Linked DNA regions of Haloferula helveola. The protein of the gene in region 1 interacts with the protein of each later gene in a pairwise test. Links are inferred from orthologs where the notes say so. Each region holds a gene or a part of one and is shown on either strand. Other genes may lie near its edges. The genes, in order: rlmN and HAHE_RS04730.

The links.
Region 2: the proteins of rlmN (region 1) and HAHE_RS04730 interact in binary tests that used the Escherichia coli proteins (3 or more experiments, as listed by UniProt). The link is inferred for Haloferula helveola from one-to-one orthologs.

The regions. Positions count from the first base shown.
Region 1 is NZ_AP024702.1:2,756,426-2,771,653, forward strand. Bases 3,771-6,753 are described here. They hold rlmN (23S rRNA (adenine(2503)-C(2))-methyltransferase RlmN), read right to left. Parts: upstream 5,824-6,753; coding sequence 4,717-5,823; downstream 3,771-4,716. Other genes in these bases: HAHE_RS10110 (hypothetical protein), read right to left, coding at 3,771-3,865; HAHE_RS10115 (glycosyltransferase family 32 protein), read right to left, coding at 3,879-4,697; HAHE_RS10125 (ammonium transporter), read left to right, coding at 6,009-6,753. In the rest of the region: HAHE_RS10085 (sensor histidine kinase), read left to right, coding at 1-370; carboxy-S-adenosyl-L-methionine synthase CmoA, read left to right, coding at 428-1,210; HAHE_RS10095 (isoprenylcysteine carboxylmethyltransferase family protein), read left to right, coding at 1,207-1,944; HAHE_RS10100 (helix-turn-helix domain-containing protein), read right to left, coding at 1,949-2,305; HAHE_RS10105 (DinB family protein), read left to right, coding at 2,387-2,968; more of HAHE_RS10110, read right to left, coding at 3,149-3,770; more of HAHE_RS10125, read left to right, coding at 6,754-7,238; HAHE_RS10130 (family 43 glycosylhydrolase), read right to left, coding at 7,298-8,269; HAHE_RS10135 (PEP-CTERM sorting domain-containing protein), read right to left, coding at 8,500-9,150; HAHE_RS10140 (amidase), read right to left, coding at 9,224-10,900; HAHE_RS10145 (lysozyme inhibitor LprI family protein), read left to right, coding at 11,006-11,689; HAHE_RS10150 ((deoxy)nucleoside triphosphate pyrophosphohydrolase), read right to left, coding at 11,787-12,182; HAHE_RS10155 (metallophosphoesterase family protein), read right to left, coding at 12,179-12,961; HAHE_RS10160 (tetratricopeptide repeat protein), read right to left, coding at 13,016-13,963; HAHE_RS10165 (hypothetical protein), read right to left, coding at 13,976-14,884; HAHE_RS10170 (ABC transporter ATP-binding protein), read right to left, coding at 14,881-15,228.
Region 2 is NZ_AP024702.1:1,358,085-1,373,285, forward strand. What follows is about bases 6,617-9,572. They hold HAHE_RS04730 (cell division protein FtsZ), read right to left. Parts: upstream 8,954-9,572; coding sequence 7,280-8,953; downstream 6,617-7,279. Other genes in these bases: HAHE_RS04725 (response regulator transcription factor), read right to left, coding at 6,617-7,066; ftsA (cell division protein FtsA), read right to left, coding at 8,968-9,572. In the rest of the region: HAHE_RS04705 (serine protease), read right to left, coding at 1-532; HAHE_RS04710 (hypothetical protein), read right to left, coding at 599-1,054; HAHE_RS04715 (YceI family protein), read left to right, coding at 1,154-2,053; metH (methionine synthase), read left to right, coding at 2,148-5,999; more of HAHE_RS04725, read right to left, coding at 5,987-6,616; more of ftsA, read right to left, coding at 9,573-10,167; HAHE_RS04740 (cell division protein FtsQ/DivIB), read right to left, coding at 10,175-11,149; HAHE_RS04745 (D-alanine--D-alanine ligase), read right to left, coding at 11,153-12,076; murC (UDP-N-acetylmuramate--L-alanine ligase), read right to left, coding at 12,080-14,377; murG (undecaprenyldiphospho-muramoylpentapeptide beta-N-acetylglucosaminyltransferase), read right to left, coding at 14,374-15,201. UniProt on the Escherichia coli protein: Essential cell division protein that forms a contractile ring structure (Z ring) at the future cell division site. The regulation of the ring assembly controls the timing and the location of cell division.

The DNA.
Region 1 (15,228 bases):
ACTGGCCAGTTCGATCCCCGATGGGGCGCACGCACTTGATGGTGATCCGGAGCTGTTCCGTCTGGTGGTCGGCACCTTGGTCGACAATATGGTTCGACATGCACCTTCCGGTTCGGAGGCAAGGGTGTCTGCGGACGAGGGAGCGTCCGGGTTCCGAGTCGTGATGACGAACCGTGCCGATGGACTTGCCCCTGAAGAACTGCCGCGCTTGTTCGAACCCTTCCAACGCGGCGAGGCATCGGTCGGTCACGAAGGTTCCGGCCTCGGGCTCAGCCTTGCGCGGGAGGTGGTGCTTGCGATGGGTGGCGCTATTGACCTTCGGCTGCGTGACGAAGACCTCTTCGAGGTGGAGGTGAACTTTTCCCGCTGAATTTCGCGGTTCTCACGATTCTCTCACTTCGGGTGGTTAGGATGGCGTCACCGTTCGATGAAAGCCGTCGCATCCACCCAACCGCTATCGCCCCTTTCCGTGGTTCGGACCGCCGAGACCACCGACCGCGTGTTCGACACGCCGGACGAGAATGTCGCCGACTTCCGGTTCGGCGCGAAGGTCGCCTCGGTCTTCGACGACATGGTCAGCCGCTCAGTACCCTTCTATGGGGAGATGCAGCGGATGATCGCCGAAATGGTCGGCGACTACGCGGTGCCCGGCTCCAACGTTTATGATCTCGGTTGCTCGACCGGCACCACCTTCCTAGGCATCGACGGGAAGGTGGCGCCGGCCGTCAAATTCGTCGGCGTCGACAACTCGAGCGAGATGCTCGACAAGTGCCGCACCAAGCTTTCCGCAGCCGGCATCACCCACGAGGTCGAGCTGGTGAATGCCGATCTCAACGGCGGCGTGCGCATCGAAAACGCCTCGGTGGTGATGCTGGTGCTCACCCTGCAGTTCGTCCGCCCGCTCTACCGCGACAAGCTGATCGCGGACATCCTCGAAGGCATGAACGAGAACGGCGCCTTGATCCTCGTCGAGAAGGTCATCGGCGAGGACTCGCTCTTCAACCGCCAGTTCATCAAGTACTACTACGACCTGAAAAGGCGCCACGGCTACAGCGAGCTTGAGATCTCGCAGAAGCGCGAGGCGCTGGAGAACGTGCTCATTCCCTACAAGCTTCTCGAGAACCGCGAGATGCTGCTCAGGGCCGGCTTCCGCTACTGCGACACCTTCTTCAAGTGGTACAACTTCACCGGAATGATCGCCGTCAAATGAAGGTCCGGCTCGGTAACTTCCTCTATCACTACCGGAACGTCCTGTTTCCGTTGGTGTACTCGCTTCTCTTCATCAAGGGACCGCTTCTGGTAGGCGACTACCGGATCGCAGCACTGGCCGGTTTCGCCATCGCAAGCGCCGGCCAGTTGCTGCGAGGGGTCACGGTGGGGCTGGATTACATCAAGCGCGGAGGCAAGAACCGCATGCCCTACGCCGACGACCTGGTGACCGGCGGGCTTTTCAGCCACTGCCGAAACCCGCTCTATGTCGGCAACCTGACGATCCTACTCGGCGCGGGTGTCGCGTCGAACTCGCTGCTCTTCCTTACGGCCGGCATGGCCTTCTTCCTGTTCGCCTATTCGTGCATCGTGGCGGCGGAGGAGAACTTCCTGCGCGGCAAGTTCGGCGACGTCTTCGATCGGTATTGTTCGGAGGTCGGCCGCTTCACCCTCAATCCGAAGGGACTCGCCGAAACGATGCGCTCGATGCGCTTCAACTGGCGTCGCCTGGTGAGCGCGGAGTACAACTCGGCTTTCATCTGGATCGTCGCCGCTTCGGTCGGGGTACTGCAGAACGCATGGCTTGCCGGTGACATGGCTGGTTTCACCGCATCGGCGGCCGAGGGCATCTTGGCGCTCGCCGTGATCGGCTACGCAGTCGCGCGCGTCCTGAAGAAAACCGGACGGCTTCGCCAGTCCGTTGCGGAGCCGACCGGCGAGGCAGCCCGGGCCTGAGTTGTTATCCGAGCCGTGCCTCGGTGCCGGGCTCCCATTTCAGGCCCCAGTCGCGGATGGCAAGCAGGAGCGGCTTGAGCGATTCGCCTTTCTTGGTGAGGGCGTAAGCGAAGCGCTTCGAGCCATCTTCGGCGGGCACCTTCTCGATCACTCCACCCTCGGTCAGCCGGGTGAGCCGGTCGCTGAGGATGTTGGTCGGGATCCCTTCCGGCGAGCCGGCGAAGTCCTTGAACCTCGATCGACCGAGCATCAGGTCGCGGATGACGAGCAGCGTCCAGCGGTCGCCGAACAGATCGAGCGCGCAGGCGACCGGACAGGGAGAACGGCGTTCGGGGGACTCGGGCTTGTTGCGGGCTGCCATGCCCGAGGCTCGCATTCATAAACTTGCATTTCAAAAGTAAAATAACTTGCGAAATGCAAGTGAGTGGGTAGGGGTTTCTCCATGTCTGTGGTCACCGAACCGAAACTAGCCGCTCCTGGAGCGGGATTGCCTGCGATGGAGCTGATGATCGCCCGGATCATGTTCGGGCGAAAACGGAAGTCGGGATCCCGCGATGGATTTGACCGGGAGTTTCACAAAGAGCGGGAGCTGATCCGGAAGCGGGTTGCATCCTGTGATCCGTCGCGGCGAGGCGAGCGGGTGCTCATCAAACGCCTGCGTGGCTTGGAAGACAGCAGTCGGAACTGGTCGGTGTGGATGACGCTTGATCACCTCCGCATCTGCAACGGGGTGTTCGCGGCAGTGATCGGCGGTTTGAGTCGCGGGCAAGTTCCCGAGAAGGAAGCCAGCACCGCGGATGTGAAGCCGTCGCCCGAGGTGGGTGAAGAGATCGAGGCATCGTATGGGGCATCTTGTGATGCGTTGTTGTCGGCGGTCGGCGCGGTGAGCGATCTCGCAACGGATGAGCGCTACGCCCATCCATGGTTCGGGCCGCTCGATGCGGCCGGCTGGCATGCCTTGTCCGCGCTCCACATGGGCATCCACCGTCGGCAGATCGAGAAGATCATCGAGGGGTTGGGTTAGCGTATCGCTCAGCCCCGAGGGGCGCGGATGATGTTGGCGCACCTTGAGAACATGCACCGACGACCTACTCTGCCTACGCCCCTCCGGGGCTTGGATTCCACTCCGGTCCGACATCCCCGGGGTGAACCCCGGGGCTAAGTGCCTGCGCCCCTCCGGGGCTTTGAGCACGAGTGGGGTCGCCTACTTGGCCTCCAGATCCGCGAAGATGCCGGTGCCGGCGCGGACGGAGATCTTCTGGTTCTTGGCGTAGGCCCGACCGGCGGCTGACCGGATCGCTGTGCGGTTGCCGCCCTTGCGCCATGACTCGATGGCATCGTGAAGGATGAAGGAGCCCGGATACATCAGTTGCCGAGTAAGAAGCAGAGGCTCCGAGCTCATCCGTTCGAGGCGTGGAGTGAAGTAGCTCTCGCTGAGGCAGCACAGCGCGATGGTTGCGGTCGGGTTGTTTTCGACGGGCTTCGGCTTCGGCAACTGGAGTTCCATGAAGCCGTTGTGACCGATGAATGCGACGAGCGCGTGCTCCTTCGATGCCACCGCCGCTTCGAAGTCGAGGAGGCACTTCTTCATCTCCGCACCGCGATAGGCATCGGCGGTCAGGACGAGGCCCCCGTCAGCGTGCCGGAACTTGAGGCGCCGCAGGATTCCGGGTGCGGGATTCTTCACCGCGTCCACGGTCTTCCACTTGCTGCTGCGCTTGAAGTAGGACGCCAGACCGTCGTCGCATCCCCAGTAAAGGTTTCCCTCCGGGTCGTCGCCATTCCCGATCTTCTCGCCCACCTTGACGATTCCCTGGGTGGCATTGTCGCAGAGCGCGACGAATACCCGGATCGACTTCTCTTCGTCCGCCTTGAGCGAGACGCCCGAAATGAGAAACACGACCATTAGTAGCATTTTCATGGTTGTGGCGAGATTACCCGTCTTGACCTCGATGTCGATGTGCTCGTTGGCTGCTGACCAACGGCTCGGTCAGGTGACTGTAGTGACGCTTGAAGAGCCGGATGTGGCGGTAGCGCCAGTAGATGGTGTATTCGAAACCGAAATCCTTATCGATCTCGACCAAGCGATGGGGAGCGGTGTCGAGAAGCGGCACGATCGCCTGGGTGTAGGCCCATGGGCCCGTGACGAGGAGGACTGCTCGCTGACCGATGCCGTCGCGGGACTCGTCGTAGTTGAGAATGTTTCCGAGCACCAAGAGGATCGCGGCACGGAGGAACGGGTGGCCGGCCGCGGCCACGATGTGCCACTGCTGGAATTCGCCGAGCGCCGGAATTCCGGGTGTGTCGGTGATTCCCCACTCGGGGAAACGCTGCTGGTTCCAGTGGGAGAGCACGTAGGATTCGTCCGGCCTTAAGACCTGGTCCAGCGGCTCTTTTGCGGTGCTCTTGATGTCGAGGTAGACGCCGCCTTCGGCATACATCAGGAGGTAGCGGAAGAGGTCGGCCCGGGCGGCGCCGTAGGCCGGCCGGATCATCCGGTAGATCCCCAGCACCCGGTCGCCGTAGCGGGCATCGATCCAGCGTTCGATGTCTGCATCGCTGAAAACCCGGTGGCTCCATCCGGGATTGCGTTCCCGCATTCGGCGGATGTTGCGGAGGATCTTCCGCGGCAGGCGTTCCGGGTCCGCACAGGTCTGGTAGATGCGCTTCGGGATGCCGGTTGTCGGCTCGAACGCCGGAAGCTCGATATCCGGCATGCTTGGTGAATTGTCGCGATCGGAAGCTTCGGTCATGGCATCAGGGACCGCTGCCTCATCCCTTTGCCGGAGCCTCGATGATGCCTTCCTCGGTCTCCTGCTTGAGACGGAGCTGGCCGCAGGCGGCATCGATGTCGTGACCCTTCTCCAAGCGCAGCGTGGCGGACACGCCAGCGTTCTTGAGGATGTCGCGGAAGGCGCGGCACTGCGCTTCGGAAGGGCGGACCCAGTCGAGGCCCTCGACGGTGTTGTAGGGGATCAGGTTGACCTTGGCTTTCAGGCGACGGGCGTGGCTGGCGAGGATACGGGCTTGCTCGAGGTCGTCGTTGACGTTCTCGATGAGGATGTACTCCAGCGTCAGGTGCTGCTTCTTACGGGAGTTCCAGTAGTCGAGTGCCTCGAAGAGCTCGGCGGTCTTCCACTTCTTGTTCACCGGCATGATCCGGTCGCGGACCTCGTCGGTGGCGCCGTGAAGGGAAATCGCCAGGCGAATCTGCTGCGGGTGGTCGGCCAGCTTCCGGATCTGCGGCACCAGACCCGAGGTGGAAATCGTCAGGTGGCGCGCACCGAGATGAAGTCCCCACTCCGAAGTGATGATCTCGATCGCCGCCATCAACCGGTCGAAGTTGGCGAAGGGTTCGCCCATGCCCATGAAGACCAGGTTGTCGACCCGCTCGCCGGAGAGCCACTCGGCGGCCAGCACCTGCCCGGCGATCTCGGCGGGTTCCAGATTCCGCGAAAAGCCGGCGAGTCCCGAGGCACAGAATTTGCAGCCGTAGGCGCAGCCGACCTGGGACGAAACGCAGAGCGTGCGGCGATCGGAGCGCTCGCCGTAGAGGGCCGGATTGGCCGGGATGAGGACCGACTCGACATAGCGGCCGTCGTGGAGCTTGAAGAGGAACTTGCGGGTGGTGTCGGCGCTGCCTTGGGTTCGCGAGTGCTCGAGCGCGTGCAGACGGTGGGTCTCGGCGAGCCTGTCCCGCAGCGCGGCCGGCAGGTTGGTCATTTCCTCAAACGTCCCGGCCTTTTTCTTCCAGACCCAGTCGAGGATCTGCCCGGCCCGGAACGCGGGCTGGCCCCAGTCGGCCATCAGGGCGGAAAGGTCGTCAATCGAGAGGCCGGTCAGGGCGGGGAGCACGCGGGAGGGTGGAATATCGAACATCGAACGTCCAACTTTGAAGATTGAGGGCCGTGGGGCTCCGGATGCCCGGAATCCCGCCTCGGGCGCGGACACAGCGGGAACTCGACAGATTGTGGGCGAGAATCGAAAACGCCCGAGGCATGAACAACATTCATAACAAATGGCGATTGGTTGCGGGATTGCTCATGGCATCGGTCCTTCCGGCCATGGCTCAGGAGGCTCCGACGGCCCCGGATAGTGGGGATACCGCATGGATGCTGGTTTCCACGGTGCTGGTGCTGCTGATGACGCTGCCGGGCCTGGCGCTGTTCTACGGCGGGCTGGTCCGCGGCAAGAACGTGCTGAGCATCTTGGTCCAGTGCTTCGTGATGGCGGCACTGATGAGCGTGCTGTGGATCACCTTCGGTGCCAGTTTCGCCACCGGCAGCGACGAGAACCTGTTCATCGGCGATTCGTCGAAGCTGATGCTCGGGCACATGACGGCCGACACGCTGAACGGAACGATCCCGGAGAGCGTGTGGCTGACCTTCCAGATGACCTTCATCATCATCACCCCGGCGCTGATGGTCGGTGCCTTCGCCGAGCGGATGAAATTCTCGGCGATGCTGATTTTCACCACCCTCTGGACGATCCTGTCCTATCTGCCCGTCTGGCACATGGCCTGGGGCGGCGGTTTGTTCCACGACTGGGGCGTGCTTGACTTCGCCGGCGGCACGGTGGTCCACATCAATGCGGGGATCGCCGGTCTGGTGGCCTGCATCATGGTCGGCCGGCGTCGCGGCTACCCGGGGCCCAACCTGGTCCCCCACAACGTTCCGTTCACCGTGATGGGGGCGGGGCTGCTGTGGGTCGGCTGGTTCGGCTTCAATGCCGGCTCGGCCTGCGCGGCGGATGCATCGGCCGGGATGGCGATGCTTACCACCCACGCGGCGACCGCGGCCGCGGTGCTGGTGTGGATGGGCATGGAATGGATGATCCAGAAGAAGCCAACCGCGGTCGGTGTGGCGACGGGTGCCGTGGCCGGACTGGTGGCGGTCACCCCGGCGGCGGGATCGACCACGGTCGGTGGCGCGCTGGCGATCGGCGCGATCTCGAGCTTCGTCTGTTACTTCACCGCGACCAAACTGAAGCACGCGTTGAAGTTCGATGACTCCCTCGACGTCTTCGGGGTGCACGGAGTCGGCGGGATCGTCGGTGCCATCCTCACCGGGGTCTTCGTCCGCGAAGGGATCCTTGAGGAAGGTGTGACCACGGCCCAGCAGACCTGGGCGCAAACGCTGAGCGTGCTGGTCACCATCGGCTGGAGCGCGGTCGCGGCCTTCATCGCGCTGGGTGTGGCCAAGGTGGTCACCGGCCTGCGGGTCAGCGAGGATGTCGAAGTTGGCGGACTCGACCGCTCCGAGCACGGTGAGGAAGCCTACAACAGCGAGGGCTGATCCGGAGTTTTCCCCAAGCCTCCCGTGGCTCCGGCTGCGGGAGGCTTTTTCGTTCCGACTCAGCGGATGGGCGCCGGTTCCGGGCCTTCGTCGGTGGGTGTGACCTTCGAAATCGTGCCGTCGGCCGCGAAGCTGATCTTCTGGATCGAGCATTGGCGCTGGCCGGTGAGTGGCGGCTCGTTCTTGGTCGATGGCCAGTAGTGGTAGCAGATGTACCATTGCTTGGTGCCGGGGTGCTGGAAAAACGAATGGTGGCCCGGCCCCTTGTGCGACTCGCCCGAGTTGAGGATCGCGCCCCGGTACTTCCACGGTCCGACCGGCGAGCTACTGGTAGCATAGTGGACCGAGTAGTTCGGGTTGTTCCAGCCGCCGTGGCTGTAGGAGAGGTAGTAGGTGCCGTCGATCTCGTGCATGAAGGCGCCCTCGGTGAACTCCGGAGGCGTCGCGACCTCGACCTCCTCGCCGAGCTCAATGAGATTCGGCTTCAGCTTCCACACCCGCAGCTTCGCGCCGTTCGATCCGCCGGCGTAGAAGTAGGCCGTGCCGTCCTTGTCTTGGAAAACCATCGGGTCGATCGCCTCGAAGCCGTTGCCTCCTGTCAGCAGCGGCTTGCCGATGTCCTTGAACGGGCCGGCGGGATGGTCCGCCACCGCGACGCCGATGCGGCTGGGGGTCGGATTCTGGGGGCCGACCGAGAAGTAGAAGTAGTATTTCCCGTCCTTCTCGGTGATCCCCGGCGCCCACAGCCAGTGGTTCCTGGCGCCGTCGTCCTTGATCCACGAAATATCGGCCATTTTCAGGATCGGCTCGCTGGCTTTCCAGTCGACCAGGTCGGGCGACGAGTAGGCGACGAAGTCAAAAGAGTGGAACTGGGCCTTGGGGTCCGAGGCGTGGGTCGGGTAGGCCCAGAACTTGCCGTCGAAGACCGCGACGTGCGGATCGGCGCCGGGGAAGACCGGATTGGCTTGGCAGATCGCGGTCAGAACGAAGGCGACGCCGAGGCGTAGGGAGTGGCGGCTGGGTTGTTTCATGGGCTCCGAATGAACGGTCCGGGCGGGGAAATGGTTTAGGGGGAATCTGGCGAGCGGGCCATCTGTTCCCAGCTGCAATTTCCGGAGCGCGACCCGCGGAATGCCAGATCGGCGGACCCGACCTCTCCAAGCATGGTGAGGAAGCCTCCAACAGGGAGGGCTGATCCGGAGTTTTGCCAAGCCTCCCGTGGCTCCGACTCAGCGGACGGGCGATTCTCCAGAGGCGTCGGTCAAGCCCGGCGCCTGCGCAAAAGCAGCACGCCACCGAAGGCGGCGAGAACGAAAGCCGACGGCTCCGGCACCGGATCGTAGCGGGTATCGGCGCCCGAGAGGCGCATCATCCGGCCGACGCCGGACCCGTAGCCGGAGGTCAGGTCGGTCGTCGACTGGTGGGCCTGACCGCTGCCGGTATTCAGCATCTCCATCACGAAGTCCGACCCTGGCTCGACATTGACGATGGCGAGAAAGTAGGTGCCGTCCGCGAGAACGATCTCCGTGTCGAGGTCGACCTGATAGGTGAACCGTCGAACGGTCGGATTGATCCGGGTCCGGTTGTAGAGGGTGGTCTCGCTTTCCGCGACCAGCGAGCCGGGTCCGCCGGCGGGTCCGTTTGGCAGGAGGATGGCAATGGCGAAGTCCGGGAGGAAGGCATCGCTGGAGTCCTGTCCCGTGAACTCGATCGACCGGAGGGTGCCGCCCGAGGTGGTGACGGTGGCGGCGAGGAAAATGTCGGGTCCGCCCGGTCCGTATTCCAGATCCGCAGCCATGGTGGCGTTGGTCGTGTAGCTGGGCGCGCCGTTGAGGATCGTGGCTGCCTCCGTGGTGAGCGAGGAGCCGAATACGATGGCGGTGACCGCGAGGAGGGAGGAGGGGAATCGCATGGGGTGCTGCGATCTGCTAACAGCTTTGGACGAGGCGCGTCAAGTTCAGCGGAGCAGCGATCGAAACCGTGCATCATGCAACCCGCCCCCGATGAAGGAGCTGTTCCGAGAAGCTCACTTCAGGAAGGCGGCGGGCGACAAGATTCTCAGTGAAATACGAGAGACTTAGTAGCAGATCCTCGCGCCACCACGGGGCGATGGCCTGCATGCCGATCGGGAGCCCGAACGAATCGTAGCCGACAGGGATCGAGATGGCCGGCAGGCCGGTGAGGTTGCCGCAGGCGACGAAGCGCATCAGCTCCGAGAGGGTTGCCAGGTCGGACTCTCCGCCGTCCGCCGCATCGGGTCGGATCGGCGGAGCGGTGCGTCCGGTGATGGGCGTCAGGATGATGTCTGCCATCCCGAATGCGCGGGTGAAATCGCGGATGGCGCGGGTCCGGACCCGGTTGGCGATACGCCGGTCGGCGTCGCCGAGGAATGCCGCGAGCGCGAAGTTCATGCGGACGTCGAGGCCGTGTTCCTTGCGGTGTTCGGGGAGGAACTGCGACATGCACTCGAGCATCTCGGTGACGATGAGGATCAGCTGCGCCACGCGCATGTCGTCGAGTCCGGGTATTTCGATCGGCACCACTTTGGCCCCGGCATCTTTGAGAGCCTCGACGACCTTTTCGATGGCCGCGACGATCTCGGGCTCGGCGTCCTTGAACCATGGCTCGTAGATACCGATCCGCAGGCCGTTGAGATCGGAGGGAGGTCCGCTCGGGATGACCGGGGCCGGTTGGCCCGCGGTCATCGGATCGCGAAGGTCGGGTCCGGCAATGATTCCGTAGGCGCAAGCGACATCGGCCGTGCTGTTGCCGATCGGTCCGACGTGGCCGAGCGACGCACAGAGGGGAAACGCGCCGGCTTCACTGACGCGACCGAAGGTCGGCTTGAGTCCGACGACTCCGCACAGGCCGGAAGGAATGCGGATCGAGCCGCCGCCATCGGCACCGATGGCGACCGGGCAGAGTCCGGCTGCGACCGCGGCCGCCGATCCGCTTGAGGAGCCTCCGGTGTGTCGCGTCGGATCGAAGGGATTGCGGACCGTGCCGTGGTGCGGGTTCAGGCCCGTCACCCCGAGGCCGATCTCGTGCATGTTGGCCTTGCCGATCAGGAGTGCCCCGGCGGCGCGGAGGCGCTCGACGGTTGTCGCGTCCTGCTCCGGCCTGTGGCGGAGAAAGGCGGTTCCGACGGTGGTCGGGTAGGGGAGTTGGTCGAGCTCGTCCTTCACCGCGACCGGCACGCCATCGAGTGCCGACAGCGGCCGGCCTTGCTTCCAGCGTTTGGAGGATGCGCGAGCTTGGGCGAGAACATCGTCTTCGTCGCAGGCGATGATCGCGCGCAGCGGCGGGTCCGCGGCATTTGAGCGGCGGACCGATTCGATCACACGCGTCGCAACGGCTTCGGGATCGGTGGTGCTGTCTTGGTACGCCCTCCGGAAGTCTTCGATGGAGGGCTGAGGCAAGGTCGGTGGCGCGGCGCGGCTTTCGGAGAGTTCGGCTTGGTCGTTTGAGGAGGCTTCGACCAAGGGCGTTTCGGTCGCTGGTTCCTCAAGTTCCAGCCGTCGCAGTCTGGAAATGCCGAGGGTTCCGAAAAGCGGCCGGTGAAGAAGCCGGCTGATCCGGGGCTCTTCCAACATTGAGACCAGGAGCCGCAGCTTCGCGCCGGCCAGACGGGGCGACTTCGGTTTGATCAGGTCGTACGACATGGTCCGGATTCTCAGTTATCATGGACGGTTGGTGACGGGATGCCAGCCCGCTTGTGCACGTGCTGGCGGATTGAATCGCCCCGTCGCATGGTCCATGGTCGCGGCATGATTCGATGGATGGTCGGGTGGGTTCTGTTGGTGGCCGCGTCAGCCGATGAATTGTCGGAGGCGAAGAAGTCGTTCGAGAAGCAGGACGCGGCACTGAACAAGACCTATGCGGAGCTCAAGAAGGGGCTGGCGCCGTACCTTTTCGAAAAGCTTCAGGAAGAGCAGCGCGAGTGGATCGAGCATCGCGATTACCTGAGCGATTACTTTGATGAGCGACGCGAGACACCCGAGCAGAAGGCGGAGAAGTGGGAGATCGCGGCCGGGCTGACGGAGTCGAGAGTCGAGTGGCTGAACGCATGGAACCGGATCGGAAAACGCGAAGGCTGGAGCGGGAAGTATTCCGACAGCCGTGGCGGATGGCTGGAGATCGTCGAGAAGGACGGCAAGGTGCACTTCGCCCTGAGCGTGGTTCGGGGTCCGACCTTTCACCTCGGAGACATCCGCGGTGAGCTGCGGGTGAACGGAGGCATGGCTTGGTTCGAAGTGAAGGAGGAAGGGCAGGACGCGCCGACGTGGCTGACCTTTGTGGAGACGAACGACGGAACCGGGCGGATCCGGGTGTTCGGGGCGAACACGCAGTATTTTCACGGGGCCCGGGCCTACTTCGAAGGCAGCTACCTTTGGCTGGGTGAATTGACCGACGAGGAGAAGCGGGAGGTGATCGAGGGCGAGGAGAAATAGGCCGGGGTCCAGGCACCCTGAAGGGGCGCCCGATACCAATCAGGTACGTCGTGCCCGGGGGATTGGGCGGACAGCGGCCTACCGGGGGCGGTCAGCCCTACCTTTTCTCCGGCAGCGATAGCCACTCGGCGAGGATGGGGAGGTCGGCGGCGGCGAGGTCGAGTTCGTCGAGCTCATCGGCCGTGCACCAGCGGATCTCGCTGTGCTCGTGAGGGTGGGGTTCGCCATCGGTGATCCGGCAGACGATCGGGATCAGCCGGATCGGGCCGCGGCCGTAGTCGTGGACCACCGGGGTGAGTTGGCGGAGCGGCTCGACCGTGATTTCAAGCTCCTCCCTGAGCTCGCGGACCAGAGCAGGCTCGGGGGTTTCACGGGGCTCGACCTTGCCTCCGGGGAACTCCCACTTGCCGCCGAGGTGCTTGCCTTCGGGGCGGCGACAGGCGAGCAGGCGGCCGTCAGAAGCGAGGATCAGGCCGGCGACGACATCGATCATCGGCCCTCGGCGAGACGGTCGGCGAGCATCGGCGGCAGGTCCGCCTCGCGGATCTTCCGCTGGGTGGTCTCGATGTCGTACTCGACGCGCCGGAAGACGACGAGCTTGTGCTCGAGATCGTAGATTGCGTAGCAGGCGCGCCAGTCGCCATCGCGCGGCTGGCCGACCGATCCGACGTTGATGAAGTACTTGGCGCCGCCTTCGATCGCGACCGATTCGGCCGGGATCTCCTGGACCTTGTCATCCTTGATGTAGACCCGCGGCACGTGGGTGTGGCCGTGGAAGCAGACCTGCGTGAACTGGTAGGAGAAGTTCGACATCGCGTCGAAGCGGTTGGTCACGTAATTCCAGTTCGACGGCTGGTCGAGGGTGCTGTGGACCACGGTGAAGTCGGCGACCTGCCGGACCATTCTCAGACGACGGAGCCACAGCCGTTGTTCGTCGGTGAGCTGCTCGCGGGTCCACTCGAGGGCGGTCGCGGCGACCGGATTCATCGAGTCGAGCGAGTGGGTGCCCGAGGCGTCCTCGTCGTGATTGCCCTTGATCGTCGGGCAGTTCATCTCGCGGACGATTTCCAGGCAGGCGGACGGATCGGCATTGTAGCCGACGATGTCGCCCATGCAGATGTAGTCGTTGCAGCCCTGCTCCTTGGCGTCGGCGAGGACCGTCTGGAGCGCCTCGAGGTTGGCGTGGATGTCGCCGAAGATCGCGATGCGTTTCGATTCCCGTGCGGCGGCCGGTTCATCGGCAGCGGTTTCCTCCGTGGGGGGATGGGCCACTTTGGGGGCAGGAGGAGGGCCGCTCGGGCGTTGCATCGGACTCTGGGTGGGGAATTACTGTTGTTCGAGAAACTCGCGGGCCGTGAAAACGCTGTCTTTCTCGGCGATGGCGAGCTTTCTTTCAAGCTTACGCAGGTAGCTGGCAATCCCATTCATGGGGTAGTTCTCGCGGATATCGAGATAGTACTGGCCCAGCAGGCGGTAGGCGTGCTTCTCGGAGCCGAAGAGTTCCATCGCGAGCGGCTCGGGGTCGCGATCGGGATCTTCCCGCATTTCGAGGGCGAAACGCAGCGACAGCATGGTTGGAACGCTGCCGCCGGGCTCCTGTTGGAGCTTGCGGACGAGGGGCAGCGCCTGATCGATGTACTTGTCCGAACGGGCCATCGCGTAGGCCTCGGCGCGGCGGATGTAGGGGAGGACGTCACCGATCTCGACGGCTTTGTGGAAGGCGTCGGCGGCTTTCGTGTAGTCGCGGGTCTCGGGCTTGTTGACGTCGCGGTAGATCCAGCCGAGCCGGTACCAGAGAAAGCTGTTCTCGGGATTCTGGCGGATGCCTTCCTCGAGGAAGTTGATGCCATTCCGGACCCATCGCTCCGACTCGGCGCGGGCCCGGATTTCGGGCAGGTCCTCCTCGTTGCGCTTGATGTAGCCGGACGCGTTGTACGACATGTGCCAGAATCCGGTGTCCCAGTAGTAGGGCGAATGCGGTGCGAGCTGGACGACGGTGCCGTAGGTGTCGGCCAGTTCGTTCCAGCGGTGTTCCTCGAAGAAGCTGAATGCCCGCAGGTTGAGGATGGTGGCGACCAAGGTCCGCAGGCCGCCGAGGGACACGGCCCAGAAGCCCTGGCCGACCTTTTTCGAGAGTTCGATGTCGACCGGTTTCTGGAGCAGCTCCTTTTCGCGCAGGTCGTCGGTCAGTCGCTGCTCGATCGGCGCACGGATCACCCCGGCCACCAGCAGAAGGCCGGCGGCAGCGAGGGTCAGGCGTCGGTGGGCGGTCATGGGTCGGTCGGCTCAGAATTCCTTCCGGGCGAAAATCATCCAAGAACAGAAGGTGTAGACGAGGAAGTAAAAGAAGGTCGCCCCGGTGATCTTGAGCAGGTCGAGCGCCTCCAGCGGCTTGCCCTCGATGATGGCATCGATGACGTTGAAGATCTGGAGGTCGGGGAGAATGGTGGTCATCGCCCCCGAGCCGATTTTCCCGAGCACTCCGGCATCGCCGAAGTACATCTCGCGGGCGTCGGCCTGGAAGAAGCCGATGAAAACCACGAGGAATCCGACGATCGCGGTGAACAGGGTGCTGGTCGAGAAGGTCGAGAGCAGCAGTGCGATGCAGGCGAGCACGACGGAGCGGAGGAAAACGACGAACACCGCGCCTTGGAGATTCCATGTCGGGCCGAGGGCGCGGGTCTCGGAGAGCTGGGCGGCGATCACGTCGGGTCCGGCGCCGAACGACTGAAGGCGGAGCGTCTGCTCATCTAGGACCGAGTTCATCCGCAGTGCCAGCACGCCGGTCATGAGAAGGTCCATGGCGAGCATCGAGACGAAGATCAGCGAAGTCACTCCGAGCAGCTTGCCGAGCAGGTAGTCGAGGCGGGGAACCGGCTTGGCGAGGATGGTGTAGAGGGTGCGGTCCTCGACGTCCTTCGGCAGCAGCAGGCCGGTGGCGACGATCGCGATCACGATCGAGAAGATGCTCATGCAGCCGATCGAGGTGTTCTTGATGGCGTAGAGCACGTCGACCCCGGCGGCCTCCGGTGCGGCGTGGGTCGGAAGCTCGAGGAAGTTGGCGCCGATCACGATCACCGCGAAGATCGCGAGGAAGTAGAACACCTTCATCCGCACCAGCTGGGTGAAGGCATGGTAGGCGAGCACGCCGATCCGGCGCGGGTTGAGCGGTCGATTGGGAAGGGCCTTGCTCATGGCTTTTCGGATCGGTCGGTGGTTTCCCGTAGGAACAGTCGCTCGAGGGTCGTGCGCGGCTTGCCGGCCCGGATCAGCTCGGCCTTGCCGCCGGCCTCGACCAGCCGGCGGATCTCCTCGATCAGCTCGGGGGCGGCGTCCTTGAGGACCAGCTCGGTCTGGTCCTCGATCGACAGCAGCTCGTCGAGCCGGCCTTCCTTGATCATGCGGCCGCGGAAGATGATCCCGACCCGGTCGCAGACCTCCTGGACCTGCTCGAGCAGGTGGGAGCAGAGAAATACGGTGATGCCGCGCTCGCGGAGGGCGAAGATCAGGTCGCGGATCTGGCGGGAGCCGATCGGGTC
Region 2 (15,201 bases), 1.4 Mb from region 1 along the record:
TTCGCCCGTTCTGCAGCTTCACCGCCAGCCGGGTGTTGCCTGACAGCACGTGGGCGGCCGTGTAGAGATAGACCTTCCCCTCGCTCTCGGCGAGGAAGCCGGTGCCAACCCCTTGGTCACCCTCGATCACCACGATCGCCTTGGCCACCTTCTGGCCCGGCTTGGTTGCCTCACCCCGGACGACAACCGCTTCGCTCGCTTCACCCGGAGGCAGCAGGACGGACCATTCGGCCGGACCGTTGCCGAGGTCGATGCTTGCCGTGCTTTCGCGGCCGTCCTCCTCGTAACGGATCCTCACCACCCGACCGGACACATCGACCACCACCGGCTCCGGATACACCGTGCCGTCCTTGGTCTTGATCTCCTCGTAGCGGCGGCCGACCAAGCCATCGAGGGCGAACTTTCGGAGCGCCTCGTTCGACCGCTCGAGACGGTCGATCTTCTCCTCGGCCGTCTCCCCTGAGGCGATGGCAACGCATGCCGCCCAAGCCATTGCGATGGCCGCAATGCGGCCGCATTTCACAGAAAACATCGGTGCGATGCTCCGCCATCCGGCCAGCACCCGCCAAGCCGAATCCGACCGATTGACGATTTCGCCTTACTCCTCCTTCTCGGGCGCCGTCTTCTCCGCAGCCGCTTCGGCGGCGGCCTTGCGGGCACGGATGAGCCCGTCGACGAAGTTCTGATCCTCCTCGCTGAGATTCGACAAGGGGTAGAGGTTGAACTGCTTGCGACCCTCCAGGAGCAGACGCACCTTGCCCTCGCTGACCAAGGTCAGCGGCTTGGTCTCGGGATCCGCCGGATTGCGTTCGAAGGCAAGCATGCAGGCGCGGATCACCTGCCCCTCCTTGTTCTTCCAGTCCCGAACGTCACAAACGGCAATGTAGGTGATCTTCTTCGGAGCTTGGTCCGGACGTGTCTTCCGGATCGAAACGGAGCCTCTCGCCGCCCCGCCATTCCCCTCGGTCTCGAAGGCGGTTGGAGATTTGCCGATTTCGTCAGCCGAAAGGCATGCCATCAACGCGCAAACCATGCAGAGTGGGAGAGCTCTCATTCTCTACCCATAGCACCGGCAGGCCGCACTGCCGAACCGAAATCGCAACTTGCATCGCGCCCGAGCCGACCAAGGAACGGACGTAGACCCCTATTTCCGATGAAATCGATCTCTCCGAAGGAACTGTCCGACCGACTTGGCAACGCTTCACCTCCGCGGGTTCTCGATGTGCGACTTGCCGAAGACTTCACTGCTGAACACGTGCCGGGAGCCGTGAACAATTGCGTGTTCGAAGTCTCGTTTCTCGAGCGGCTCGGCGACACCGCTCCCGATTCCGACCTGCCCACCGTCCTTTGCGGCGCGTCCGCGAAAAGCCACGAAGCCCGCATGGCCGCCGAGAAGCTTGTCCGGAGCGGATATCAAGACGTGTCGGTCCTTGAAGGAGGCATCGAGGGCTGGAAACAAGCCGGGTTGGACACGGAGGGCACCACTTCAGCCCCGGCAATTCCCGAGCCGCCGAATGGCACGCTCGACCTCGACCTTTCCGAGTGCCGGCTCGAGTGGACCGGGCGGAATCTGCTGAACAAACATTTCGGCACGATCGCGATTACCGCGGGGGCACTGGACTTCGACCACGGCCAGCTGACCGGCGGGCGGATCGAGTTCGATCTGCAGTCACTCCGCTGCACTGATCTTGGTGGCGACCCGCTCCACGATGTCCTGATCCGGCACCTCCTCGATCACGATTTCCTCGACGCCGCCGAGCATCCGGATTGCCGGCTTGAAATCACTGCTGCCAAGGAGCTGCAGGATACCGCACCGGGCACGCCCAATCTCGCTGTAACGGCGGAATTGACCCTGCGAGGGATCACCGAGCCGATCGAGTTCACCGCCTGCTCCGGTCTCACCCCGGACGGCAAGCCCGCCGCCCAAGCGTCATTTGCCGTCGATCGGACCCGATGGGGAATCCTCTACGGATCCGCCCGGTTCTTCGAAAACCTCGCCGGCCACCTCGTGAACGACATGATCGAGTTTCAAGCCCGGATCGTCACCCGTTGAGCGATCGGCAGGACCCCCGAAAATCTCCCATCATCAAATCGTGATATGATGATTTGTCTCTTGCGGGCGGTCGGGGATTTCCTAGGTTCTGGGCATGCCGCGACCCGACGCGACCGCTGAACTGACCGCCGCCCTGGAGAAGCGCATCCTGATGCTGGATGGCGCGATGGGAACGACCATCCGTGGCTACGGCCTGAAGGAGGCCGACGCCCGCGGCCAGCGGTTTGAGAACACCGAAAAGGATCTCCTCAACAATGGCGACATTCTCTGCCTGACCCGTCCGGATGTCATCGCCGACATCCACAAGCGCTTCTTGGAAGCGGGGTCCGACATCATCGAGACCAACTCGTTTTCCGGCACGTCGATCGCCCAGAGCGAATTCTTCGTCGAGGATCCGCGGGAGTCGGGCAAGGGACGCAAGGATCCGGAGTTCTACCAGAAGGTTCTCGACGATCCCTTACTTAGGGAGCTCGCCGCGGAGATCAACATCGCCTCGGCACGCCTCGCGCGGGAAGCCGCCGAACGGGTCGCCAACGACACCGGCGTCGCACGCTACGTTGCCGGCGCCATCGGCCCGCTGACGGTCGGGCTGAACAACTCGGCCGTCGACCCGAATGACCCCGGCTTCCGCTCGGTGACCTTCGACCAGGTCTACGAGGACTACAAACGGCAGATCCGCGCGCTGGTGGAGGGCGGCGTCGATATCCTGATGATCGAGACGATCTTCGACGCGCTCAACGCCAAGGCGGCGGCGGTCGCGGCCCAGGATGTTTTCGATGAGGACGGCTTCCGCCTGCCGATCATCATTTCGGCCGCCGTCGGCAAAGGTGGCGAGACCATGATCTCGGCGCAGAAGGTCGAGGCCCTTTGGAACTCGGTCGAGCACGTCAAACCGCTGGCTGTCGGCCTCAACTGCTCGCTCGGTCCGGAGGAGATGCGACCGTTCATCGACGAACTGTCTCAGGTCTGCGGCACCTACGTTTCCTGCTACCCGAACGCCGGAATGCCGGATCCGCTCTCGTCCACCGGGTTCCCCTATCTTCCTGCCGACATGAACCGGCTGGTCGGCGACTTCGCTCGGTCGGGTTTCATCAATCTCGCCGGCGGCTGCTGCGGCAACACCCCGGAGCACATCGCCGAAATCGCGAAAGCGGTGCGCGAGGTCGAGCCGAGGAAACTTCCTACGCTCGATCCCGTACTTCGCCTCGCCGGCACCGAGCCCTACAACCACACGGCGGACAAGAATTTCCTGATGATCGGCGAGCGGACCAACGTCGCCGGCTCGCCGCGGTTCCGGAAACTCGTTCAGGAAGGCAAGCTGGAGGACGCCCTGTCGGTCGCGCGCCAGCAGGTCGACAACGGCGCACCGGTGATCGACATCTGCTTCGACGACGGCCTCATCGACGGCGTTGAGATGATGTCGCGATTCCTCAATCTCGTGCAGTCCGAGCCGGACATCACGAAGGTGCCGATCACCGTAGATTCCTCGAAGTGGGAAATCATCCTCGCGGGCCTCAAGTGTCTGCAGGGCAAGGGTATCGTGAACTCGATCTCGCTCAAGGAGGGCGAGGACAACTTCCGCGAGCAGGCCCGGACGATCATGAAGTTCGGCGCCGCCGCGGTGGTGATGGCCTTCGACGAGAAAGGCCAGGCCGCGACCTACCAGGACAAGACCCGGATCTGCGAACGCGCCTACCGGATCCTCGTCGACGAGGTCGGTTTCAACCCGGAAGACATCATCTTCGACCCCAATATCCTCACCGTCGCCACCGGCATCGAGGAGCACAACAACTACGCGGTCGATTTCTTCAACGCGACCCGCTGGATCAAGGAGAACCTTCCCGGCGCCAAGGTCTCGGGCGGTGTCTCGAACGTGTCGTTCTCGTTCCGCGGCAACAACCCGGTCCGCGAAGCGATGCACTCGGCCTTCCTCTACCACGCCGGCAAGGCCGGGATGGACATGGGCATCGTCAACGCAGGCATGCTCGAGGTTTACGATGAGATCGATCCGGAACTGCTCAAGCACGTCGAGGACGTCCTCCTCAACCGCGACCCGGGCGCAACCGAGCGATTGCTCGACCTCGCCGAACAATTCAAGGGTCAGAAGAAGGAAGCCAAGGCCGAGGATCTTTCATGGCGGGAGGCGCCGGTCGAGAAGCGGCTCGAGCACGCGCTCCTCAAAGGGATCGACCGCTTCATTGAGGAGGACACCGAGGAAGCCCGGCAGAAGTACGAGAAGCCACTGAAGGTCATCGAGGGTCCGCTCATGGACGGCATGGGCGTCGTCGGGGATCTGTTCGGCGCCGGAAAGATGTTCCTCCCGCAGGTCGTGAAGTCGGCCCGCGTGATGAAGAAGGCGGTCGCCTATCTCGAGCCCTACATGGAGGAGGAGAAGGAGGAAAAACTCGCACCGATCATCGAGCGATTCCAAAAGGAAGACGCCTCGCTGACCGCCGAACAGGCCCGGATCAAGGCCGAGAAGACGCTCTCCGCCGGTCGCGTGATCATGGCGACCGTAAAGGGCGACGTGCACGACATCGGCAAGAACATCGTCGGTGTGGTGCTCGCCTGCAACGGCTTCGAGGTCATCGACCTCGGCGTGATGGTGCCGTGCGACAAGATCCTCGAGACGGCCATCGAGAAGAGCGCCGACATCATCGGGCTGTCGGGACTGATCACTCCGTCGCTCGACGAGATGATCCACGTGGCCAAGGAAATGGAGCGTCGCGGAATGTCGACCCCCGTGCTGATCGGCGGCGCCACCACCTCGGCGGCGCACACTGCGGTCAAAATCGCGCCGCACTACAGCGGCCCGGTGGTTCACGTGCTCGACGCCTCGCGCTCCGTGCCGGTGACCACCTCGCTGCTCTCCGAGGACGGCCGCGGTAAATTCGTGGCTGACAACGAAGCGCAGCACGTGACGCTGCGTGAGAACTTCAACAAGAAGGACAAGCCGACGGTGTCGCTCGAAGAGGCCCGCAAGAACGCGCCGCAGTTCGACTGGTCCGCCGGATCACCTGCCGTCCCGTCGTTCACCGGCACCCGCGTGATGGACGGACAATCACTGCGCGAACTCTCCGAATACATCGACTGGACGCCGTTCTTCCATGCTTGGGAGCTGCGCGGAGTGTGGGATCGCGAAACCGAGACGCTCAAGACCCGCAACGAAGGCGGAGCGGCACAGGCTCAGGAACTGTATGCCGAAGCGAAGGAACTGCTCGAGCAGATCATTGCCGAGAAGCGCTTCACCGCCCGCGGCATCTACGGCTTCTTCCCGGCGAATGCCGAGGGCGACGACATCATCGTCTGGCAAGACGACACACGCGGCACCGAACGCGCGCGCTTCCACACGCTGCGCCAGCAAGTGGCGAAGGAGTCCGAAAAGCCCCACATGGCCTTGGCGGACTACATCGCTCCGGTCGGTGCCGCGAACGATTACATCGGCGGCTTTGTCGTTGGCATCCACGGTGCCGACGAGTGGGCGAAGGAGGTTTCGGAGAAGGAGACCGACCCCTACAAATCGATCATGATCAAGGCGATCGCCGACCGGCTCGCCGAGGCGTTCGCGGAGCTGCTTCACCACCGCGCCCGGGTCGAATGGGGCTACGAACGCCCGAACGAGTTCAACCACAACGAACTGATCAAGGAGAAGTATCGCGGCATCCGCCCGGCCCCGGGATATCCGGCCCAGCCGGACCACACCGAAAAGCCGGTCCTGTTCGATCTGCTGGAGGCCGCGGAAAAGACCGGCGTCACCCTGACCGAAAGCTGTGCGATGCATCCCGGAGCCGCCGTGAGCGGACTGATGTTCTCCCATCCGGAGAGCCGCTACTTCGCGATCAGCGAGCTACAGAAGGACCAGATCGAAGACTACGCGAACCGCAAGGGCTGGACCGTCGAGGAAGCCGAAAAGTGGCTCGGGCCGTGGCTCGGCTATGCCGGCTGACCGCCCTTCAGATCGAGGAACCGGCGAACCGCCGCGATCCGGTTCTCGACGCCGAGCCGCTGGAACACCGCCTCCAGGTGTTTCTCGACCGTCCGCGGGCTGATATCGAGGATGATCGCCGCCTCGGCGCTGGTCTTGCCTTCGGCGATCCATTCCATGATCTCGCGCTGGCGCCGGGTCAGGATCGCCTTCAGCGCTTCATCCCCACTCGGCAGGCTTCCGGACACCGGCATGATGAGAATGATCTCACCGTTCGCCTTCGGCATCGCGTAGCACGGCATCACGCCCCCGCCGAGGTCGATCTGGATCTGCTTGAACTGCGCGGTGACCGGATCCGTCCAGGCATCCATCAGTTCCATCCGATGGGCCATGTAGGCCTCTTCGGGCATGATCCGGAACGCCTCATCGAGCGCCCACCACTTTTCAGCCTGACGCACCGCCTCGTAGCTGAGCGGCATGATCTCCTTCTCGGAGTTCAGCTGCACGATGAAGATCGCGACCGGCGCCCCTGCCGAAGTGGTGAGAAGGAAATTGCGAACCGCATGCTCGACACTCTGGCTGCCGATGCGCTCGAGGACCGCGCGTGCGATGAACAGGACGGCATCGAACACCTCACGGTTCTCCGAGTTGAAGATTCCGTCGCGCTTGTAAGCAATCAGCAGCGTGGTCTTGCGGCAGCAGGTCGCAAGCTTGCCGAACAGCGCCTCAAGCATCGGCCTGCCTTCGTGCAGGATCTTGTTGAATTCGAGATTCGCATACTCCTCAGGATCGACAAAATCACTCGATGCCACACCCAGTTCGCCGGGGTCCTGCTGAACCACCTTGTCGAGCAGCGGGTGTTCCCCGTAGAGCCGGTTGAGGTCGTCCAGCCTCTCCCGACCGGTATCCGCAACCCGGCCCTGCCCGTAGATGTTCAGGATCTTGCCGTGGGAACAGGACTCGCTCAAGACGCAGGAGTCCGCGCCGATCAGAGGAGGAAGATCCTTCGACAGCAAAGTGGCGACCTCAGAAAAACTCCTCGCCGATTGCAGGGAGTTCGAAAGTTGGAAGTAGGCTTTACCTAGCACGGATCAGCAACGGGGGAAGTTCTGCGTAAGACTACGCACGATCCCGGTACGTATCAACACGCATTGTGGGAAAGCCCCAACGCTGACATGTTTCCCCCGCTCCGAGTGAGGAAGTTCCAACGATCTTCGCACCTGAGCGCTACAGTTTTCTTTGGGGGGAGACGGCTCCGTCGGACTTGTGCCGGCGGGGCCGTCCATTTTTGAGACGTTGGCTCACTTGCGCTTCTTTCGCAGGAATGCGGGAACGTCGAGATCCTCGCCTTCGAAAACACTCGGATCCGAGCCCTCGAACCGCCCTTTGGGGCCCCCGTCGAAGCTCAGCTCTGACTGAGACTTGCCGCTCTTCGGAGCGAATTCGTCCTCGAGGTCGTCGAGACCTTCTCCGAACAGATCGTCAGGCGCCGAGGCGAAATCATCCGTTTCCTCCTTCGACTTCGCGGGCCGGTCCTTGCGCCGCTTGGGCAGCTTGCTACCGACCGGCTTGAGCGTGAAACCTGACTCGGCGAACGGCGCGTCATCATCGTCATCCGGCTCGAGCCGCGGAGGCTCTTCTTCCTCCTTCGGTTCGGACTCCGCAAAGAAGCCGTCATCCTCCAGAGACCTCGGGGTATCGGGCTCTTCATCCTCCTCAACCTCCGGCTCTTCAACCTCTTCAGCGACCGGCTCGTCCTCGTCCTCCGGCTCGTCGGGTTCCTCTTCCGGTTTTTCCGGTTCCTCGATCTCAGGTTCGGCGACCGCCTCAGGCTCCGGATCCGGCGCCCACTCGGGCTCGGAGTCCTCCTCCATCTTGTCCTCGGGTTCCGGTTCGGGCTCCGGGTCCGGCTCGTCCTCCACCAGCGGCGACGCGAAGCCTACACTCGGCTCAAGACCGGAAGCCGACCTTTCGGCGCGCTCCATCGTCGGGCGGTCCCGCAGCCTTTCCTCCGGCAGCGAACTGACCAGTGTGATGCTCAGTTGGTCGTTCATCCCGGGATCGACCGCAGCACCGAAAAGTACATGAGCACTCGGGGGCACGTGTTTGCCAAGGCTCTCCATCAGCAACTCGATCTCGAAAAGCGTGAGGTCCTCGCCGCCGCAAAGGTGCACCAGCACCGACTGCGCGTCCTTGAGAAGGGCGCCTTGATCGAGAAGCGGACTGGCCAGGGCGTTGCGCAGTGCCTTCTGCGCCCGGTCCTTGCCCCGGGCGATGCCGGAACCGAACAGACAGCGCGAACGGGTCGTCCGCAGCGCACTCATCAGGTCGTCGAGACCGATGTTGATCAGGCCCGGTCGCACGACCAGACGGATCACCGCCTTGATGCTCTCGGAGATCATCCGGTCGGCCGCGGCGAACGCCTCGTGAATCCCCTGCTTGGCCAAAACCAGTTCGCCCATCCGGCTGTTGTCGAAAGTCACCAACGCATTGGAGAGAACCGCCAGTTCGTTCAGCGAGGTCTCGGCCTGCTCACGGCGACGCCGACCTTCGAAGACGAACGGCATCGTCGCGAACATCACGACAAAGGCCCCTTCCTCACGGGCGATCCGCGCGACGATCGGTGCCGAGCCGGAACCGGTGCCACCACCGAGACCGACGCAAACAAACACAATCTTCCGCCCTTTGAGCGAGGCGCGGATCTCATCCTCGGCTTCCAGCACCGCCTGATGGCCAAGCTCCGGGTCGCCCCCGGTTCCGAGCCCCTTCGTCAGGTTGCGTCCAAGCTGGATCCGCTCTCCGGCCACCGAGCCGGAAAGCGTGCGGATGTCGGTGTTGAGGGCGAGCAGTTCGGCGCCGTCGAGACCGTCGAGCGCGACGCGGTCGAGCATGTTGGCACCAGCCCCTCCGAGGCCGACGATTTTGACGGATGACGTCGGGATGACGTTCTGCGGGTCGCGTGGGAATTCGATCATGGCAAGGGTGTGGGTCAGCGGGCGAAAGGCCAAATCTTACGCAGGAAGCCGCGCTTCGGCGACCTCTCGCTTTCGACAATCTGGGCGTATCGGATGAGTCCGAGGGCGGTGGTGAACTGGGGGTCCTTGAAACTGGCTTGCACGCCGCTCAGTTCGGGCGGCTCGGGACGGTAGATATCCCGGCGGAAAATATCGTGCGCGAGCTCGCCAAAGCCGCGCATCAGGCTGGTGCCACCGGCGAGGAACACGCCGGTGCCGATCTTGTCGACCGATCCGTCGGGCAGGCGCTTGAGCAGCAGCCCGAGGGTCTCCTCAAGGCGCTGGCGGATGATATCGTTGAGCAACTGGCGCTTCACCTCGGCCTCGGCGAAGCCTTTCTCGTCGCCCACCTTGACCACCCCGACCGAACGGGCGGCGTCGCCGGAGGCATCGCCCTCGCGGACCTTGAGGAGCTCCGCCTTCGAGAAGGGCAGGCCGGTGACGAGGTGGATATCGTTGGTGATGTGATCGCCACCGACCGGAATGCATCCGCTGGCCTCGATCATGCCATCGACGTACAGCGCGTAGTCAGTCGTGCCGCCGCCGATATCGATCACCAGCGCTCCCCGGTCACGGGCCTCACGATTGAGAGCCACCTGCGCGGTCGCGATCGGCGAGAACACGAGGTCGTCGACATCCAGCGGCATCTCCCGCACACACTTGATCTGATTTTCGATCCGCGAACGGATGCCATGCACCACATGGTAATCCGCTTCCACGGTGCGGCCGGTGAGACCCACCGGGCTGCTCGCCTGATGAAAGCCATCGACCCCGAACCGGCGCGGCACATGGTGAAGATAGACGTGATCCGGGGGAATGGTGACCGCACGCGCGATCTCCTTCGCTTCGCGAACATGGTCGGCGTCGATCGTGTCCTCGCTGTCCGGCAGGCGGAAACTTCCCTGGTGGTTTACTCCTTGGATGTGTGAACCGGTGACTGCCAGGAAGACGCTGCCGATCTCGACGTCGCTCGCGTCCTCCGCCTTCACCAGCGCGTCCTTCACGCAGGCGCGGACCTGGGGAAAATCATAGATCTCGCCCTTCCGCACGCCGACCGACTTCGACTGCCCGACTCCGAGAATCTTGACCGAGCCGTCCGACTTCACCTCACCGACCACCATGCAGATCTTGCTGGTGCCGATTTCGAGTCCGACGTGGATCTTGGTTCGTGCCATGGAGGGGTCAGCGTTCGAGGAGTTGGCGAAGGTCGGCTTGTCCGGCGGACTCGGGCTCGGGTTGCAATTGCGCTTCCTCTACCGGGATTGCCCGAGGAGGCGCGACTTCGTGGAAAGTCACCGGCTGGTTGCGCCGCCCGACCAAGACGATCGTCGCGATCCGGTCCCCTTTTTCCCGCGCATGTTCCATCGCGGCAAGCAAATCACCCATCTGCCGTTCGAGGTCACCGTGACCGAAGGTCGCTTCGATGCCGTCCCGGGTCGTCAGCACACAGCCCCAATCCTTGTGCAACCGGATCGAGTCGATCCAGCCGGAGGCCTCGGGTAGCATCTCCTCGGCAACGCGGTAAAGGCGAAGCAGCCGGTCGAAGTCGGTATTCACCAGCTTCTCCCCCGGAACAAGGGCCTCGCCGCCATTCCTCAACTCCATCACCGGAAGATCCAAGGCACTGTCGAAATCCCCTTCGGGGCACGGGAACAGCCTGCCCGCCCGATCGATCATCAGCCCCCGGTCCCGCCCCCTCGGAGGCACACCGAGCTGCTCGCAAGCGATCCACAGGAACGGCTCGCGCGCCTTCACCCGGATCACCAGATCTCCCGGAAACTCGCGGGTGACACTCGCGTTGGAGATCTCGGGCAAGGCGACCAGACTGGCACGGATCTTGTCGGGGTCGCAATCGAAGAGGCTGCCGGACAGGTCGATGCCGGTGACTTCCAGCAGGCGGATCTCATCGATCGCGGGATTGTCGTTGAGCACCAGATGCTGGATCCGGAACTCGTCATTCTTCAGAAGGCCCTTCTGCACCCCGAGCCAGATCCCCCATCCGGCCGCGACAATGAGCGCCGCGAGCAGCGTGTAGCGGATCAGCGAGAAAACCGCGCGGCGGAAGTCGTGCCAGAAAATCCGCGGCGACATCACGCTCGCACGCAGCACCTTCACCTGGCGGCGCTGGCGGACTCGTGATGTGCGGCGTTTGAACATGGCTTATCGGGCTCCGAGGTTCAGTGAGATTTCGGCGATACGGATGCAGAGATCGGCAAAGGGAATCCCGTGGGCGGCGGCCGACTTCGGAAGCAGGCTGGTTTCGGTCATACCCGGAATCGTGTTGGCCTCGAGCACGAAGGGATTGCCGTCCGCGTCGAGCAGCACGTCGACCCGCGAATAAACCTCGATGCCGAGCGAGCGATGGCCGGCAAGCGCCGCATCCAGCACCCGCTGCGTGGTCTCGGGATCAAGGTCGGCCGGGCAGTAGTAGTCGCTTCCCGCCCCACCGCCGAGCCACGGATACTTGTTCTTCATGTCGTAGAAGCCGTCGCGCGGGGCGATGTGGACGATCGGCATCGCCACATCATCCAGCACCCCGACGGTCAGCTCCTTCCCTTCCACGAACTGCTCGACCAGAATCTCGTCTCCATACTTGGCGGCTTCCTCCATCGCCGGCATGGCCGCGGAGGCCTCTCTGACGATGCTGACCCCGACACTCGATCCCTCGCGCGGCGGCTTGACCACGAACGGCGCCTCGAACGAGGGCAGGCGAGGCCCGCCGGACACGTCAACGATCTCGGAGGCAGGTGTCGGAACACCTGCGGCGACAAACCGCGCTTTGGCGAGATTCTTGTCAAAAGCAACCCGGCTGCTCGCCGCTCCGGCTCCGGTGTACGGGACTCCCCGTTTTTCGAGAATGTCCTGCAACTGTCCGTCCTCGCCGAAGGTCCCGTGGATCACGTTGAAGGCGAGCCCGGTAGCGTCCGGCAAGACGAAGTCCGGACCATGCACATCGACCGGCACCGCATCGAGACCGGCCCCCTGCAACGCGGCAACGACCGCCTTGCCCGACGCCAGCGAAACCTCGCGCTCGGAGCCCGGTCCGCCCATCAGCACGGCGATTTTCAGTGATTCCGGCAACATGGTCTAAAAGGTGGGTTCGTCTTCACCGATGATCTTCACCTCGGTCTCAAGTTCGATGTTCCGTTTCATACGCGCCTGCCCGCGGATCCGTTCGATCAGTCCGAGCACGTCGCCCGCCTTCGCACCGCCGCGGTTGACGATGAAGTTGCCGTGCTCGGCGGACACCTCGGCCGGACCTTCGCCCGTGCCTTTCATGCCCAGCTCGTCGACGAGCATACCGGCCGGCACAGCCTCCGGGTTCTTGAAAATGCAGCCGGCGCTGGCAGCGACCGGCTGGGTGGCACGACGCTTGGCGCGGGAATCGTCCCAGCGCTGGCGGATATTCTCGGCCGTGTCGGGTTCGCCGGAGAAGACCGCCTTCAGGGCGAAATTCCGTCGGAGTTCGGGCACGTTGCGGTAGAACGACTCAACCTCATCGCGACTCCGGGTGACGATCTCCCCATCCTCGCCGAGCAGCGTCACGCTGACGACCTGGTCGAAGGTCTCGACGCCCATCGCCCCCGCATTCATGCGCAGGGCGCCACCCACGTTTCCGGGAATGCCTTCCATCCACTCGAAGCCACCGATGCCGGCCGCTTCGGCCACACTCGCCACCTTTTTCAGGCGCACTCCCGCACCGGCGACGACGTGACCCTCCTCATCCACATGGCAGTCGTTGAATTCGCCGCCCTTCGGATGGATCACCGCACCGCGGATGCCGCCGTCGCGCACGAGCAGATTCGAGCCCCGGCCAACCACACGCACCGCGATGCCGCGCTCGCGGCAATACGCGACCGCCTCGGCGAAGGCCTCGAAAGTGTGCGGCTCGATCCAGAACTGTGCCGGGCCGCCGACCAGCATGGTCGTATGACGGCGCATCGGTTCGTAGAGGCGCACCGTCATCGCTCCGTCGGTCACCAACTGCAGCATCTCCTCGACGACCTTCTGGTCGCGCGCGATCCGCGTACCCGCTTCGTGCACATTGCCGGCGCCGAGCGTGATCAGCAGGTCGCCCGGGTCTAGGGCGTTGCCGACGCGGTGGTGCGCGGCGGCAAGGTTGGGCACCGACACCGCCGTGCCGCCGTGGCGGTTCACCGCATCGACAACCGTCTGGCCGCTGACGCCGGGAATCGGCCGCTCGCTGGCGGGATAGACATCGCACACGAAGACCTCATCCGCCTTCGCCAGCACCTCGCCGAAATCTTCGGCAAGTGCCTGAGTCCGGGTGAACCGGTGAGGCTGGAAAAGAACTACCACGCGCTCCGGCTTCAACTGTCGCGCCGTCTGCAGTGTCGCCGCGATCTCGGTCGGATGATGGCCGTAGTCGTCGACAATGCGCAGCCGCTTCGACAGATACTTCGTCTCGAACCTCCGCTTGGCGCCCGCGAAGCTGTTGAGAGCCCTAGAAACGAGCAGGAAATCCGCGCCAAGCCGGTCGCAGGTGGCAATCGCCGCCAACGCATTGAGCACGTTGTGCCGCCCGGGAATGGCCAGTTCGACCTCGCCGAGCTTCTCTCCCTTCCGGAAAACCGAGAACGCGGTCGCGCCACGCAACTCACGGATTTCCCCGGCGACGTAGTCGGCATCCGACCAGCCGTAGCTGATGGCTTCCGGATGACCGCCGCAAACGTCCTTCGCGCCCTCGTCCTCGGCGCAAAATACGATGGGTCCCGTAGTTTGCGCGATCAGGGTCCGGAACACCTCCTTGATCTCGTCAATGTCGCGGTAATGATCGAGGTGCTCCGCTTCGATATTGAGCACGATCGCGCAGGCGGGATGGTAAAGCGCCAGCGTGCCGTCGCTCTCGTCGCCCTCGGCGACCATCCACTCTCCATGCTCCGACCACCGGGCGTTCTGTCCGAGCACCGGGATCTCGGCACCGACGTAATGGCTCGGATTCAGCCCGGCCTCCCGCAGTCCGTGCGCGACCATCGCCGAGGTCGTCGTCTTGCCATGGGTTCCTGAAACGATGATCCCCTTCCGTGTGTGGAGGATCGCCGCGAGGCACTCGGCGCGGCGCATCATCCGGATCCCGTTGGCGCGGGCCGCGGCGAGAGCCGGATTCTCGGGCCGGATGGCGGAGGAATACACGACGACATCGGCGCCATCCACCGCATCGGCGGTGTGCGGCGATGAGAATCTCAGGCCAAGTCCCTGCATCCGCTCGGTCTCGGCGCTGGTCACCTTGTCCGAACCACTGACCCGGTGGCCCATGCCCATCAGCAGCAGGGCAAGCCCGCTCATGCCCGATCCGGCGACACCCACGAGGTGGATGCGCAAAGGTCGGGAAAGGTCGGTCAGCCGTTGGGAAAGTTCGTTCATTTCAGGGTCGCCTCGACGGCGCTGCACACCCGCGCGGCGGCATCGGGAAGCGCGAGCGCCTTGGCCGCCGCCGACATGCGCTCCCGGGTTCCGGGTTGCAAGAGCTCAGAAATCCTCGCCCCGAGCGAGTCGACCGTGAGGTCGGCCTCCTGCTCGAGAAACGCCGCGCCGGCGTCGGCGAACACGCGTGCGTTGAAGGTCTGGTGATCGTCCGCCGCAAAGGGAAACGGCACGAGAATCGAGGGCAAACCGAGATACGCGAGTTCCGTCATGCTCGACGCCCCCGACCGCGCCACAACGGCATCGGCCACCGCGTAGGCCGACGGCATGTCATCGCAAAATCCGACCACCCGGTAGCCGTCGCGTCCGCCGGCCTCGGCTTCGACCCGCTCCTGATCCCCCGGGCCGGCGATGTGAAGCACCTGAAGTTCCGGATCGAGCGGCGCCGAGGCGACCAGTGAGTTCAGCTTTCTCGCGCCCTGGCTTCCACCCATCACCAGCAACGTCGGCTTCGACGGATCCAGTCCCCACTTTTGCGCCGCCACCGCCCGATCGGGCAGCTCGCGCAGCTCCGCACGCACCGGCGTGCCGGTCACCACGCACTTCGCCTTGGTGAAGTGCTTGCAGGCCGCCTCCCACCCGACCAGCGCCTCGCGACACCAGCGGCTCGTGAGCCGGTTCGCCTTGCCCGGAAGGGCATTGGAATCATGGACGAAGCCCGGCAATCCGAGCCGCTTGCCGGCCAGCACCGGCGGCAGCGACGTGAATCCGCCCATCCCGAGCACGGCATCCGCCCTGAAGTCCTTCAGCAGCCCCTTGCAGCG